DNA from 3 places in the Streptomonospora halophila genome. Region 1 is predicted to be linked to each of the others. Evidence: riboswitches for the same ligand, from Rfam matches in the RefSeq annotation. Region 1 holds a riboswitch; each other region holds the start of a gene.
What was found. Region 1 has a riboswitch for cobalamin ahead of ABEA15_RS19035 (energy-coupling factor ABC transporter permease). Riboswitches for the same ligand answer to the same signal wherever they lie in the genome.
Positions count from the first base shown of each region.

Region 2: another riboswitch for cobalamin. It lies ahead of ABEA15_RS17055 (ABC transporter substrate-binding protein); the one in region 1 lies ahead of ABEA15_RS19035 (energy-coupling factor ABC transporter permease).
Region 3: another riboswitch for cobalamin. It lies ahead of metE (5-methyltetrahydropteroyltriglutamate--homocysteine S-methyltransferase); the one in region 1 lies ahead of ABEA15_RS19035 (energy-coupling factor ABC transporter permease).

Region 1 covers NZ_BAABIK010000024.1:38,231-42,403, reverse strand. The annotation lists gene ABEA15_RS19050 (energy-coupling factor ABC transporter ATP-binding protein) at 1-357, opposite strand, end outside; gene cbiQ (cobalt ECF transporter T component CbiQ) at 354-1,109, opposite strand; gene ABEA15_RS19040 (energy-coupling factor ABC transporter substrate-binding protein) at 1,116-1,514, opposite strand; gene ABEA15_RS19035 (energy-coupling factor ABC transporter permease) at 1,518-2,255, opposite strand; cobalamin riboswitch at 2,286-2,493, opposite strand; gene ABEA15_RS19030 (4Fe-4S binding protein) at 2,652-2,852, shown strand; gene ABEA15_RS19025 (precorrin-8X methylmutase) at 2,892-3,488, shown strand; gene ABEA15_RS19020 (sirohydrochlorin chelatase) at 3,764-4,173, shown strand, end outside.
Region 2 covers NZ_BAABIK010000019.1:125,105-129,277, reverse strand. The annotation lists gene ABEA15_RS17065 (universal stress protein) at 1-830, opposite strand, end outside; gene ABEA15_RS17060 (response regulator) at 969-1,643, opposite strand; cobalamin riboswitch at 2,058-2,239, shown strand; gene ABEA15_RS17055 (ABC transporter substrate-binding protein) at 2,313-3,311, shown strand; gene ABEA15_RS17050 (FecCD family ABC transporter permease) at 3,315-4,173, shown strand, end outside.
Region 3 covers NZ_BAABIK010000020.1:17,497-21,669, reverse strand. The annotation lists gene metE (5-methyltetrahydropteroyltriglutamate--homocysteine S-methyltransferase) at 1-1,568, opposite strand, end outside; cobalamin riboswitch at 1,725-1,947, opposite strand; gene ABEA15_RS17185 (polysaccharide deacetylase family protein) at 2,348-3,862, shown strand; gene ABEA15_RS17180 (DUF6461 domain-containing protein) at 4,170-4,173, shown strand, end outside.

The DNA.
Region 1 (4,173 bases):
CGGGCCGAAGGACACGTCCTGGGTGACGCTGGCGGAGAACAGCTGGTCGTCGGGGTCCTGGAAGACCAGCTGGACGCTGCGCCGCAGCTCGGCGAGCGCGCGGCGGCCGCGGCGCACGGGCTGGCCGCCCAGGCGGATCTCGCCTTCGTCGGGCGTGAGGCTGCCCGAGAGCAGCCGCAGGAGCGTCGTCTTGCCGCCCCCGTTGGGCCCGAGCACGCCCACGACCTCGCCGGGGGCGATGTGCACGTCGAGTCCGGCGAACACCGGAGCGGAGTCGGGGTAGCCGAAGGAGAGCCCCAGACCGGCGAGAGCGGCGGGCGGGGCGGCGGTGGCGTCGCCGCCGGAAGCGGTGGTCACGGGCCTGCTCCAATGAAGACGTAGGCGGTGGTCGCCGCGGCGACCAGCAGCGGCGGCAGCGCGGCGGCGATCAGCGCGGCGGGCCGCAGGGGCAGTTCGTCGACCAGCACCGTCAGCTCTCCGGTGTAGCCGCGGCACTCCAGGCCGCGCTGCATGCGCTGCGCGCGGTGGAAGGTGCGTACGAACAGCGCGGCGCCCAGCGACCCGACCGAGCGCACCCACGCGCGCCGGTCGACGTAGCCGAGTCGGCCCGCCTGGGCGGTCTGCACGCGCCGGGCGCTGTCCAGCGTCACGAACAGCATGCGGTAGATCAGCGCCACCACCTCCACCAGCGCTGAGGGCAGCCCGATGCGCGTCAGCCGCGGCAGCAGGTCGGCCAGCGGGGTCGTGAAGGCGAACAGCAGTTGGCAGCACACCGCGGCGGCGGCGCGCCCGGTGATCTCGGCGGCCCGGGCCGGGCCCTCGGGGTCGAGCGCGACGGCGCCCTGCGCTCCGCCGACCGTCACCAGCAGCGCCAGTGACCCGGTCAGGATGAACAGCAGCGGCCCCCAGGCCGCGCGGGCGAAGGCGCGCGGCGACACCCGCGCCGGCCCGAAGGCCGCGGCCAGGGCGACCGCGGCCACCAGCGGCGCGGCGGGCCACGTGGGCAGCGCCAGCGCGCACACCAGCAGGCCGCCGAACAGCAGGCCCTTGGCGGCGGGATGCACCCGCCGCCACGGACTGGTGTAGGCGGCGGCGTCGATCGCCAGCACGCGCGGCTACCGCTCCGCGGAGCCGGAGTCCGCCTCGGCGGTGTCGGCAGCCGCGTCCGCGGACCGCTCGGCGGTCTCGGTGCGCGGGGCGTCCGGCGGCACCGCCCGGCCTCCCGCGAGCCTGCTGCGCGTGCGGACGGCGCCGAAGTAGTAGCCGATGATCCCGGCGCCGATCGCGGCCTGCAGGGCGAAGATGCCCGACTCGATCTCGGAGGAGGGAGGCTCGTAGATCGAGGTGAACCACGGCTCGTAGCCGCGGTCGATGTCGGTCACCGCGCTTTTGGCCTGCGCGTCCGCTCCGGCGAAGGGCTCCTCCACGTGGCTGCCGGCCCCGATGAGCAGGGGCAGCACGGCGATCAGCGCGGCGGCGGCGATCAGCAGCCAGGTGGTCGCGGTCCTCGGCATCTCTCAGCCCGCCTTCTTCTCGGTCGCTTCGGTCGCGTCGGCGGAGGGCGCCGGGGCGGCGGGCCGCGTCAGTACTCCCAGCCGGCGCAGCTGGTCGGGGCTGACTCGGCACAGCAGCCGCACGAGCACCACGGTGACCAGGCCCTCGATCACGGCCAGCGGGACCTGGGTCACCGAGAAGATGCCGGCGAACGTCGCGAACGAGCCGAGGAACCCGGATGCGGGGTCGGGGAAGGCCAGGGCCAGCTGGACGCTGGTCATGGTGTAGGTGGCCAGGCTGCCCAGCGCGGCGGCGCAGAACACGGCCGCGCCCAGCGAGGTCTGCTCGCCGGCGGAGGCGGTGACCGCGCGGACGAGTCGGTAGGCGCCGTAGGCCGCCCACGGCCCCACCACCGCCATGGAGAAGACGTTGGCTCCGAGGGTGGTCAGCCCGCCGTGCGCCAGCAGCAGCGCCTGGAACAGCAGGGTTATCGTGCCCAGCGCGGCCATGACGGGCGGGCGGAACAGCACCGCGCCCAGGCCGGCACCGGTGGGGTGGGAGCAGCTTCCGCTGACCGACGGGATCTTCAGCGCCGACAGCACGAAGCAGAACGCACCGGCGGCGCCGACGAGCAGCTTGGCATCGGGGTCGGCACGGACGGCCTGCGTGAGCGACCGGACACCGTGCGCGGCGAACGGGGCCGCGGCGGCGGTCCAGGCAGCGGCGTGCTGCCAGGGCAAATAGCCTTCAGCGATATGCATCTCGGGGGACCCAACTTCCAGCACCTCGTGGACGGTCGTCGCGCCGTGGCCGGTCTCCTGGCTGACGGGTCGCCGCCCTCCGCCGGGCCTTCCCAGAAGCAGCGTCGCTGGTGCTCCCAGTGGCCTGCGCCGACGTGCCGCGAACGGCGGTCGGGGCATCGGACTTCCCGCTCACAGTGGCGAGGGCCGCGCCGGTTTCAAACCGGACTTCCCGAACACCACGGCCCATCGAACGTACGGCCCGAGCGGCGGATCCGCAATAGGAGGACATCCCGTGGGCGCTGCCGCGGTCCTGCCCGAAACCCCGTGTACGCTGGGCCTGCGCCGCGCCTGAGGGGCCACCGGGACGCCGCGGTGGCACTGGTCTCAGCGCCGGCGCCGCACGGAAGGAGCGCCTTGGCCGACCCCGCCGAGCCCACCGCTCCGGTGGCTGTGACATCGTCGTGCACGGCCTGCGGAGCCTGCCTGCTGACCTGTCCGGAGCACGCGCTCCGACCGCAGGGCGGGCACCTGGCCGTACTGGGCGACCGGTGCACGGGCTGCCTGGAGTGCGTGGAGATCTGCCCGGCCGACGCGATCGCCGTCCTGGATGAGTGACCGCGCCGGTAGAGCAGGAGCAAGGGGGAGGAGACGACCGTGGAGCGGCGGGTGCACCCGATCGAGACCGAGTCCTTCGCCATCCTGCGCTCCCGGGTCGACCTGGGGCCCATGCCGCCGCTCAGCCGCGCCGTGGCCGAGCGGGTCATCCACTCCAGCGCCGACCTGGACTACGCCGCCGACCTGGTGATCGACGACGCCGCGGTCGAGAAGGCCGCCCGGCTGCTGGACGAGGGCGCACCGGTGGTGACCGACGTCGCGATGGTCGCCGCGGGCATCACCGCCCGCGACTGCGTGTGCCGCATCTCCGACCCGCGCGCCGAGCGCCTGGCGCGCACGGCCGGGATCACCCGCTCGGCGGCGGCCGTGCGCACCGCCTACTCCGACGTCGGCCCCGGTGCGGTCTGGGTGGTGGGCTGCGCCCCCACCGCGCTGACCGAGATCGTCGCCCGCCAGGTCGAGCCCGCGCTGGTCATCGGCCTGCCCGTGGGTTTCGTGGGCGCCGCGGAGTCCAAGGCCGAACTGCGCGCGAGCGGACTGCCACAGGTGAGCAACGTCTCGGAGAAGGGCGGATCGGCGGTCGCCGCTGCGGCGCTGAACGCTCTGCTGTACGGTCCCGTACCCGTACCCGAGTGAGCCGGGCACCGTCGGCGGCGCGCCGCGAGGCGCGCGCCGGAACGGCCCGCTGAACGAGGAGTCAGAGAGGAGGAGCCGGCCACCGCGAACAGGCGGCGGCAGCGGCGCCGCACGGCGCCGGGCCGACCGCGCCGCGCAGCGGCGGACCCCGCGGGTCCGGGCCCCTGCGCATCCGAGCACACCGCCGTCGCAACGCGGCTCCCCCCAACCCGACAAGTCGGACAGCGCTGCCTGAAGGCGTGTCCGAAACACCCCACTCACCGGTTAGGAATCGGATGCAACCCCCTTTGCTGCTGGTCGGACACGGAACCCGCGACGACAAGGGCGTGGCGGACTTCGAGGCGTTCGTCGAGCGCCTGGGCCGCCGCTTCACCGACCGCGAGGTCGCCGGGGGCTTCATCGAACTCTCGCCGCCCCCGCTCACCGAGGCCGTCGGCGACCTCTACGGCAAGGGCCACCAGCGGGTGGTCGCCCTGCCGATGATGCTGGTGGCCGCCGGCCACGCCAAGGGCGACATCCCCGGCGCGCTCGCCCGCGAGAAGGAGCGCCACTCCGGGTTCGACTACGCCTACGGGCGCCCGCTGGGCCCCCACCCCACGGTGCTGCGGCTGCTCGCCGAGCGCCTGGAGGAGGTCCTCGACACCGCGCCGTCCGGCGAAGGCGAGGATGCGGGAGACGAGGGCGC
Region 2 (4,173 bases), on a different contig from region 1:
GATCCCAGGAGCATCCCCGTGAAGCCTCCGCGCCCTCGGCTGCCCACCACCAGGAGGTCGGCGTTCTCGGACGCGTCCACCAGCACACGGGCGGGGTGGCCGGCCTCGACCAGCTCTTCCACCGCGACCTGCGGATAGTGCTCGCGCCGGCCCGCCAGGGACTCCGACTGCAGGCGGCGGGCCTCCTCCCTGGCCGCCGCCTCCTCGGCGGAGTCGAAGGCGTAGCGAGCCGGGACCTCCAGCGAACCGAGGCGTCCACTGGAGAACCGCGCGTGGGCGGTCACGGCGCGCAGCGCGGCGCCGCGCCCGGCGGCGGTGGCGAAGGCCCACGCCGCCGCCGAGTGCGCTGCGGGCGAACCGTCCAGGCCCACGACGATGCGCCCCGCGGCCGGTTTGGGCTCGCGGTCGGGCACCACGACGACGGGGCAGCGGGCCGTGGCCGCCATCTCCATCCCGGTCGAGCCCAGCAGCGCCGCACCCAGCCGGCTCCGCCCGCGGGACCCGATGACGGCGAGCTCGGCCTCGGCCGCCTCCAGCAGCAGGATCGGTGCGGCGTCGCCGACGTCGAACTCCGCCTCCACCCGCAGGCCCGGCACGCGTTCGACGGCCCGGTCGCGGGCGTGATCGACGAGGCGGAGGGCGAACTCCTCGATCGAGTAGTCCGGTATACCCGCGGGCACCGTGTGGTAGAGCGGCCAGTCGAAGGCGTAGACGATGCGCAGCCGCCGGTCGCGCCGAAGCGCCTCGTCCGCGGCCCAGTCCAGGGCGCGCAGGCTGCCCTCCGTCTCGTCGACCGCTGCCAGAACCGGCGCGCCAGATCTGTTCTCCATCGCTGTCTCCCGCCGTCGCCCGGGGCTTTTATGACCGACGGTAGGCAGGCGGCGCGGCCGCGGGCAGCGGCGAAGGGCGGTGGCGCGCGGGCCCTGCGCCCGCGGAGGAGGGGACCTTCGGCCCGGCGGAGGCGGGGCTCAGTCGGCGTCGCGGCGGTGGGGTTTCTGCGACTTGAGCTGGGCGGCGTAGGCGGCGGCCTGGGTGCGGCGCTGCATCTCCAGCTTCGCCAGCACGCTGGAGACGTAGTTCTTGACGGTCTTCTCGGCCAGGAAGATGCGCTCGCCGATCTGGCGGTTGGTCAGCCCTTCGCCGATCAGCTCGAAGATCCGCCGCTCCTGGTCGGACAGCTCGGCCAGGGGGTCGGTGCGCTGGGCGTCCTCGCGGATGCGGCGCATCATGCGGGCCGTGCTGCGCGGGTCGAGCAGGGACTCGCCCGCGGCGACCGTGCGGATGGCGCCCACCAGGTCGGAGCCGTGGATCTGCTTGAGCACGTAGCCGGAGGCTCCGGCCATGACGGCGTCGTAGAGCGCGTCGTCGTCGGCGTAGGAGGTGAGCATGAGGCAGGCCAGGTCGGGCAGGTCCGAGCGCACCTGGCGGCAGACCTCGACACCGCTGCCGTCGGGCAGGCGGACGTCGAGCAGGGCCACGTCGGGCCGGACCGCGGGAATGCGCGCGGTCGCTTCGGCGGCGCCGGCGGCCTCGCCCACCACCTCGATGTCGGGCTCGTCGCCGAGCAGGGCGCCGACTCCGCGGCGCACCACGTCGTGGTCGTCGACGAGGAACACGCGGATGGGGGCGTGGGCCTCGGCCATGGCAGGTCACCTCACTCTGCTGCGGCGGCGCTGCGCTTCGGCCGCGCACCTCCGCCGTCTCCCGGACTGGCGTACCCGCTCGCGACGCCGCTCCCACCCGCCGGGCGCGCCTGCGAGAGGCGGGACGCGCCGCCGCACGCCCGCGAACAGCGAAACCGCACGTGCGTGCGCATGCGCGGACGACGGCGGTCGCAGAAGAGGGGACGGAGGTCCCGGCCCGACCGGGACCTGCGCCCGAACGCACGGCGTCCGCCCCGCCCCTCCGACAAGAAAGCGCGACCGCCGACCGCGCCGGTGCAGGAACCGCGGCCGCCCCCTTGGGGGACGTGGCCGCGCCCGCGGCTCCGCGAACCGTCCGGCACCCCCCGGGCGGCCGACCGCTCCCCGGGCCCGAGGGCCGAGAGCGCGGCGTGCTAGCGTCGGCGGCGCCGTGGTGAACGGGAATCCGGTGTGAAACCGGTGCGGCCCTCGCCACTGTGATCGGGAGTGCTGTGTCGTTCGTCCGAACGGGCCACTGGGGCGCGATCCCTGGGAAGGCCGGACACAGCGCGCGTTCACCCGTCAGCCAGGAGACCGGCCACGGCACCGCACGACCCGATTCCACGAGGACCTGGAAAAGGCGGTCTCATGGCCCCCGTATCTTCATGTTCACCCCGTGCCGCGTGCGCGATGGCCGGCGTCGTCCTGCTCGCCGGCTGCGGCGCCCCCGCCCCCGAGCAGTCGGTCGGCGAGGACGCCGTCACCCGTACCAACTGCGGGATCGACGTCGCCGTGGAGGCGCCGCCCGAGCGTGTCTACGCCGCATACCAGCCCGGCATCGAGGTCGCCCACGCCCTCGGGCTCAGCGACCGGCTGGTGGGAACCGCGTTCCTGGACGCCGAGGTGCTGCCCGAGTACGCCGACGAGCAGGCCGCGGCCGACTACGTGCCGACGCTCCCGAGCAGGGAGGGACTGCTGGAGACCGACCCCGACTTCGTCATCTCCGGATTCAACGGGTTCTTCGCCGAGAACAGCCCGGACCGCTCGGTCGGCACCCGCGCGAGCCTGCGCGAGCTCGGGGTGCAGAGCTGGATCCTCAGCCCGCTGTGCCCCAGCGAGGACGGGCTGACCGACCGGGCGATCGACCCGGAGTCGGTCCGGGTGGACAGCGTCTACCGGGACCTGCGCGACCTCGGCGCGCTGTTCGGCGCCGAGGACGAGGCCGAACGGGTGATCGCCGACATGCGGGAGCGGATCGCCGCCGTGGAGGCGAAGGTGGAGGGGGCCGAGCGCCCGTCCGTGGCGATCGTCTCCCCCGGCGAGGACGGCGGCTACCGGGTGGCGAGCGGAGTGGACTTCGGCACCCGGATCATCGAGCACGCGGGCGGCGTCAACGCCTTCGCCGACCTGACCGGGAAGCGCAACGTCGACGTCGGTGTGGAGGAGCTCGTCGAACGCGATCCCGACGTCATCCTCACCGACGCCTGCTGCGACGCCGAGATGACTACGCAGGACGCCCGGGACGAGGTCCGGGCGATCAAGTCGGACCCGGCGCTGGAAGGGGTGGCGGCCGTCGCCGAGGGCGAGGTCCACCCGTTCCTGTTCGCCGACCGGGCGGCCGGGGTACGGGCGGCGCACAGCATCGAGCTGGTGGCCTCCCGCATCCATCCGGACCTGGTCGAGCAGTAACCCGTGACCAGTGCGACCGCGCCGCCCGGGACCGGATGCGCCACAGCGCCCCGGGCGCCGGACGAGCCGCGCCGGGGCCTGCTGTCCGGCCGCGCCGGCCGGGCGGCGGGCCTGGCGTCGGCCGGTCTCGTGCTGGCGGCCGCGTGTGCTCTCTCGCTGGTCACGGGCAACTACGCCCTGTCCTTCACCGACGCGGTCTCGGCCCTGGTCGCGCCCGCCGGCAGCGAGGCCGACCGGATCGTGTGGCAGGTGCGCGTGCCCCGCACCGCGACCGGGGTGCTCGCCGGGGTCGGCCTGGGCATCGCGGGTGCCGTGATGCAGGGGCTGACCCGCAACCCGCTGGCGGGGCCGGGCATTCTCGGCGTCAACGCCGGTGCGGCGTTCGCCGTCGTGGTCGCCATGTCCGTTTTCCAGGTGGGCGCCCTCACCGGCTACCTGTGGTTCTCCTTCGCCGGGGCCGCGCTGGCCGCGGTCTTCGTCTACGCACTCGGTTCGCTCGGCGCCGGCGGCGCGGCGCCGGTGAAGCTCGCGCTGGCCGGTGCGGCGCTCAGCGCCATGGTGGGATCCGCGACCACGGCCATCACCCTTCTCGACCCCTCCGCACTCGACGGCTTCCGGTTCTGGACCGTGGGTTCGCTCACGCGCGCCGACACCGGGCAGCTGCTCGTCGCCGCCCCGGCCGTCCTGGTGGGCCTCTGCCTGGCGGCGGCGGTTCGCCGCGAGCTCAACACGGTCGCCCTCGGTGAGGACATGGCCCGCGGCCTCGGCACGCGGCTCGCGTCGACCCGTGCGCTCGGGGCCGCCGCGGTCGTGCTCCTGGCCGGAGCCGCCACGGCGATCGCCGGGCCGATCACGTTCGTCG
Region 3 (4,173 bases), on a different contig from region 1:
TAGAGGACCGGCGGGCGCACGCACCGCGACCCGTAGGACTGGACCCAGCCGTTGGCGGTGGTGGCATAGCCGTCGAGCTGCTCGGCGAAGTACTGCACCATGTCGTTGCGCTCGGGCTCGCCGTGCACGAGCACGTCCAGGCCGATGTCCTCCTGGAGCTTGATGACGCGGTCGATCTCCGCACGCATCAGGCGCTCGTACTCCGCTCCGCCGATGCGCCCAGCCCGGTGGTCGGCGCGGGCCTTGCGGACCTCGGGCGTCTGCGGGAAGGAGCCGATGGTGGTCGTCGCCAGCACGGGCTCCTTGCCGGCGACCGTGCGCTGCTCGTCCCCCACCCGGCTGGTCTCGCCGCCCAGCGCCTGCAACCGGGCGCGCACGCGGGAGTTGGTGAAGGACGCGGGCGGGGCGCCGCGGGCGGCCTTCAGCTCCGCCGTGACGGCCTCGTCCCCCTCGGAGAGCGCGCGGCCGAGCAGCACCACCTCGTCGACCTTCTGCTTGGCGAACGCGAGCCGCTCGCGCACCGCCGGGTCCATGCCGGGCTCGGCGTCCAGGTCGATCGGCACGTGCAGCAGGGAGCACGAGGTGCTCACCTCCACCCGGCCGGCGAGCCCCAGGACCGAGCCCAGTGTGGACAGCTTGGCGGGCAGGTCGGCGCGCCAGACGTTGCGCCCGTCGACGACACCCGCGACCAGTGTCTTGTCACCCAGGCCGGAGACCCGCGCCAGCTCGCCGACCCCTTCGGGGCCGCTGACGAAGTCCAGGCCGATCCGCTCGACACCGGTGCCCTTGAGCACCTCCAGCGCCTGCGCGCCGATCGCGCCGAAGTAGGTGGAGACCAGCAGGTCGGGCCGCCCGGCCTGGTCGCCCAGGCGGCCGTAGGCGTACTCCAGGCACGCAAGCTCGGCGCGGCCCTCGTCGCTCGCCAGGATCGGCTCGTCGATCTGCACCGACTCGGCGCCCACGGCCGACAACCGGGCGAGCAGCTCGGAGTAGCACCCCAGCAGGTCGTCGAGCAGGTCCAGGGGCCGCCAGCCCTCAGGGGCGTCCGCGGCGGGCTTGGCCAGCATGAGCAGCGTCAGCGGCCCCACGAGCACCGGCCGGGTCGGCACGCCCAGCCCCTTGGCCTGGGTGTACTCCGACAGCGGCTTGCCGCCCGCCAGGCGCGGCCGCGTCGCGGGCGACAGCTCGGGGACCAGGTAGTGGTAGTTCGTGTCGAACCACTTGGTCATCTCCATGGGCGGGAGGTCGCCGGTCCCGCGCGCCATGGCGAAGTAGGCGGCGAGCTCGGACTCGCGGTCCTCGGCGGCCTCGAACGCCGCCCGGAAGCGCTCGGGCACCAGCCCGAACAGGACCGCGGCGTCGAGGACGTGGTCGTAGTAGGAGAACGTGTTGGAGGGGATCGCGCCGATCCCGGCGTCGCGCAGCGACTCCCAGACTCCTCGGCGCAGGCGTGCGGCGACAGCGTCCAGGTCGGCGGCGCTGGAGCGGCCGTCCCAGTAGGACTCGCAGGCGCGCTTGAGCTCCCGGTCGCCGCCGATGCGCGGGTATCCGTGGACGGTCGTGGGCATCATGCGGCACCGCCCGCGGACGTGTGGCCTTCTCGCATGGCTTGTTCTCTCCCTCGTCGATCAGCCGGACGATCCGCGGCCGCGGGAGAGGGTGTGCGAGCGCACACGCGTCACCGCCCTGGCCCTCCCTCGAGGCGCACGGACCACCGCGGGCGCGTTCGCCCGCGGGCGGTGGCAGGTATTCGGACTCGTGGGCGCGGCACGGCCCCCGTTCGGGCCGCTCCTCCTACCGGCCGCCGCTTCCCAGGCGCGTACGCCCAGTGCCGATGACGGCTTTCGTTCCCACTTACCGCTGCGGGGCAGTCCCGGATTCGCACCGGGTTCCCTCTTGCGACACGCACGGCGCAACGTGCGTGTACCGACCGCGGCTGCAACTATAGTCCAGGCAGTCACGGCCGCCCGTGGACGCCTCCCCACACAGCGTTCCCGGGCCCGCACAGCCACCGGACGAGGCCTGGTGGCCGCCGCCGCCCCGAACCGCTCCGACGGAACGCGAGACCGATCCGCTGCGGCGGGCTTTGCCAACCTTGTGCGGTTGTTGGCTGCAACATGACGTCTTCTGTCGCCTAATTCGCCCCTGCGGAGATTACCCTCGACCGATGGACCGTGTCCGAATCGATATGTCATTCGCGGAACCCGCGCGGATTCCCAGGGCGACACATTCACCGGCACCCGACTCCAGAACCGTGAAGGACGCGCACCAGTTGAAGCACCAGCCAGTCGGCTCGCATCCGGGGTCACGGCCAGGCACCGTCACGCCCCGTCCCCGATCAGCAACCGTGCGTACGGCACCCGGCGCGGCGGCTCTGGCGCTGCTTCTGGCGCTGACCGCCTGCACGGGCGGCGATGCGGACCCGGCGGCGTCGGACGCCTCGGCGTCGGCCTCGCCTCGGGCCACGCCCGCCACGGGCGCACCGGACGAGCTGACCGCCGTCGACACGGAGCACATCCCCGGCCTGGAGGAGCAGACCTCCACCAAGACCCTCGACGGCGGTGTGGAGACGCACGTGTCCTACCCGCGCGTGCCCAAGGCCGGCCCGTTCACCGAGCGGCTCGGCGAGATCACCGCGCAGGAGGCGCGGGACTTCGCGAGCGCCGAGCGGGGCGCGAAGTCCTACACCGTCGACTGGCAGGTGAGCGCCGCGGGCGGCAACGTCCTGGCGGTCCGCCTCACCCAGCACGAGAAGGACGGCGACGGCGAGCGCACCGGCTACTCCACCTACTGGTACAACACCGAGTCCGGCCGCACCGCCTACTCCACCGAGCTGCTGGACGGCCAGGGCAGCCTGGAGGAGCTCGACGGGCTGGTCAAGAAGCGGCTGAAAGACCGCGACGGGGTCGACGTTTCGAAGCTGCACCCCATCGCAGAGATGTACGACTCCGTGGGGTTCAACCCCGACGGCGGCCTCGTGGTGGAGTTCGACGAGGGTCAGATCGCCCCGGCGAAGAAGGGCCGGGTCCGCGCCGTCGTGCCCCGCAAGAAGGCGGCGCCGCTGCTGTCCTCGTTCGGCGAGCGGGCCCGCGAGGCGGCCGTGGTGGTCACGCCCGGGTTCGAGATCGAGAACGCCGCGAGCGCCCCCAAGGACAGCCCGCCCGAGGGCAGCGTCCCGGGGACGTTCGCCACGGACCCCGACGAGGTCGACTGCGACGATCCCGACTCCAAGTGCATCGCTCTGACCTTCGACGACGGTCCGGGAGGGCGCACGCCGGAGCTGCTTGACGCACTGGCGAAGTACGACGCAAAGGCGACGTTCTTCGTCACCGGCGTGCCCGTGCGCGAGTTCCCCGACACGGTCCGCCGCGAGTACGCCGAGGGACACGAGCTGGCCAACCACACGGTGCACCACCCGGACCTCACGTCGCTGGGCAAGGGCGAGATCGACGACGAGCTGGCGACGGTCAACGGGCTCGTCCGGCGCCAGACCGGCTACAGCATGGACCTGATGCGCCCGCCCTACGGCGCCACCGACGAGGGGGTCGCCGACGTCACCGCGGAGCTCGGCCAGGCGCAGATCCTGTGGAGCATCGACACCAACGACTGGCGCGACCACGATGCGGATCTGGTCAGCGACCGCGCCGTCGAGCGCGCCCGGCCCGGGTCGATCGTGCTGATGCACGACATCCACGGCTCGACGATCGACGCCGTACCCGAGATCCTCAAGCGGTTGGACAAGAAGGGTTACACCATGGTCACGGTGTCGCAACTGCTCGGCGAGACCGACCCCGGAAAGAAGTACATCGACGGCCACCCGACCAAGCCCGAACCGTCGGCCTCGGCGAGCCCGTCGAACTGACGCGAGGCCGTGACCCGGGCTTTCGCCGAAGCGGAGGGTTGGCCGACCGCGGATGAGCGGCGACACCACGCGGGGTGTCCCCAGTGCGGGGCACCCCGCGTGCGCGCGTAGGCTGGGGCGCCGTGGCACTGGGACGGACCCCGCCGGATACCCGGGTACCCGCGCAGGGACCGCCGAACCGCGCCGACGTGTCCTCTACCGGCCCGCTTGAGCGGGGCTCCCTGGGGAACGCGAAGGATGAGGGCGGTCGTTCCCGACGATGTGAGCAGCCACCACAGCGTGCCCCGTGGACGTGAAGGGAATTCCGATGG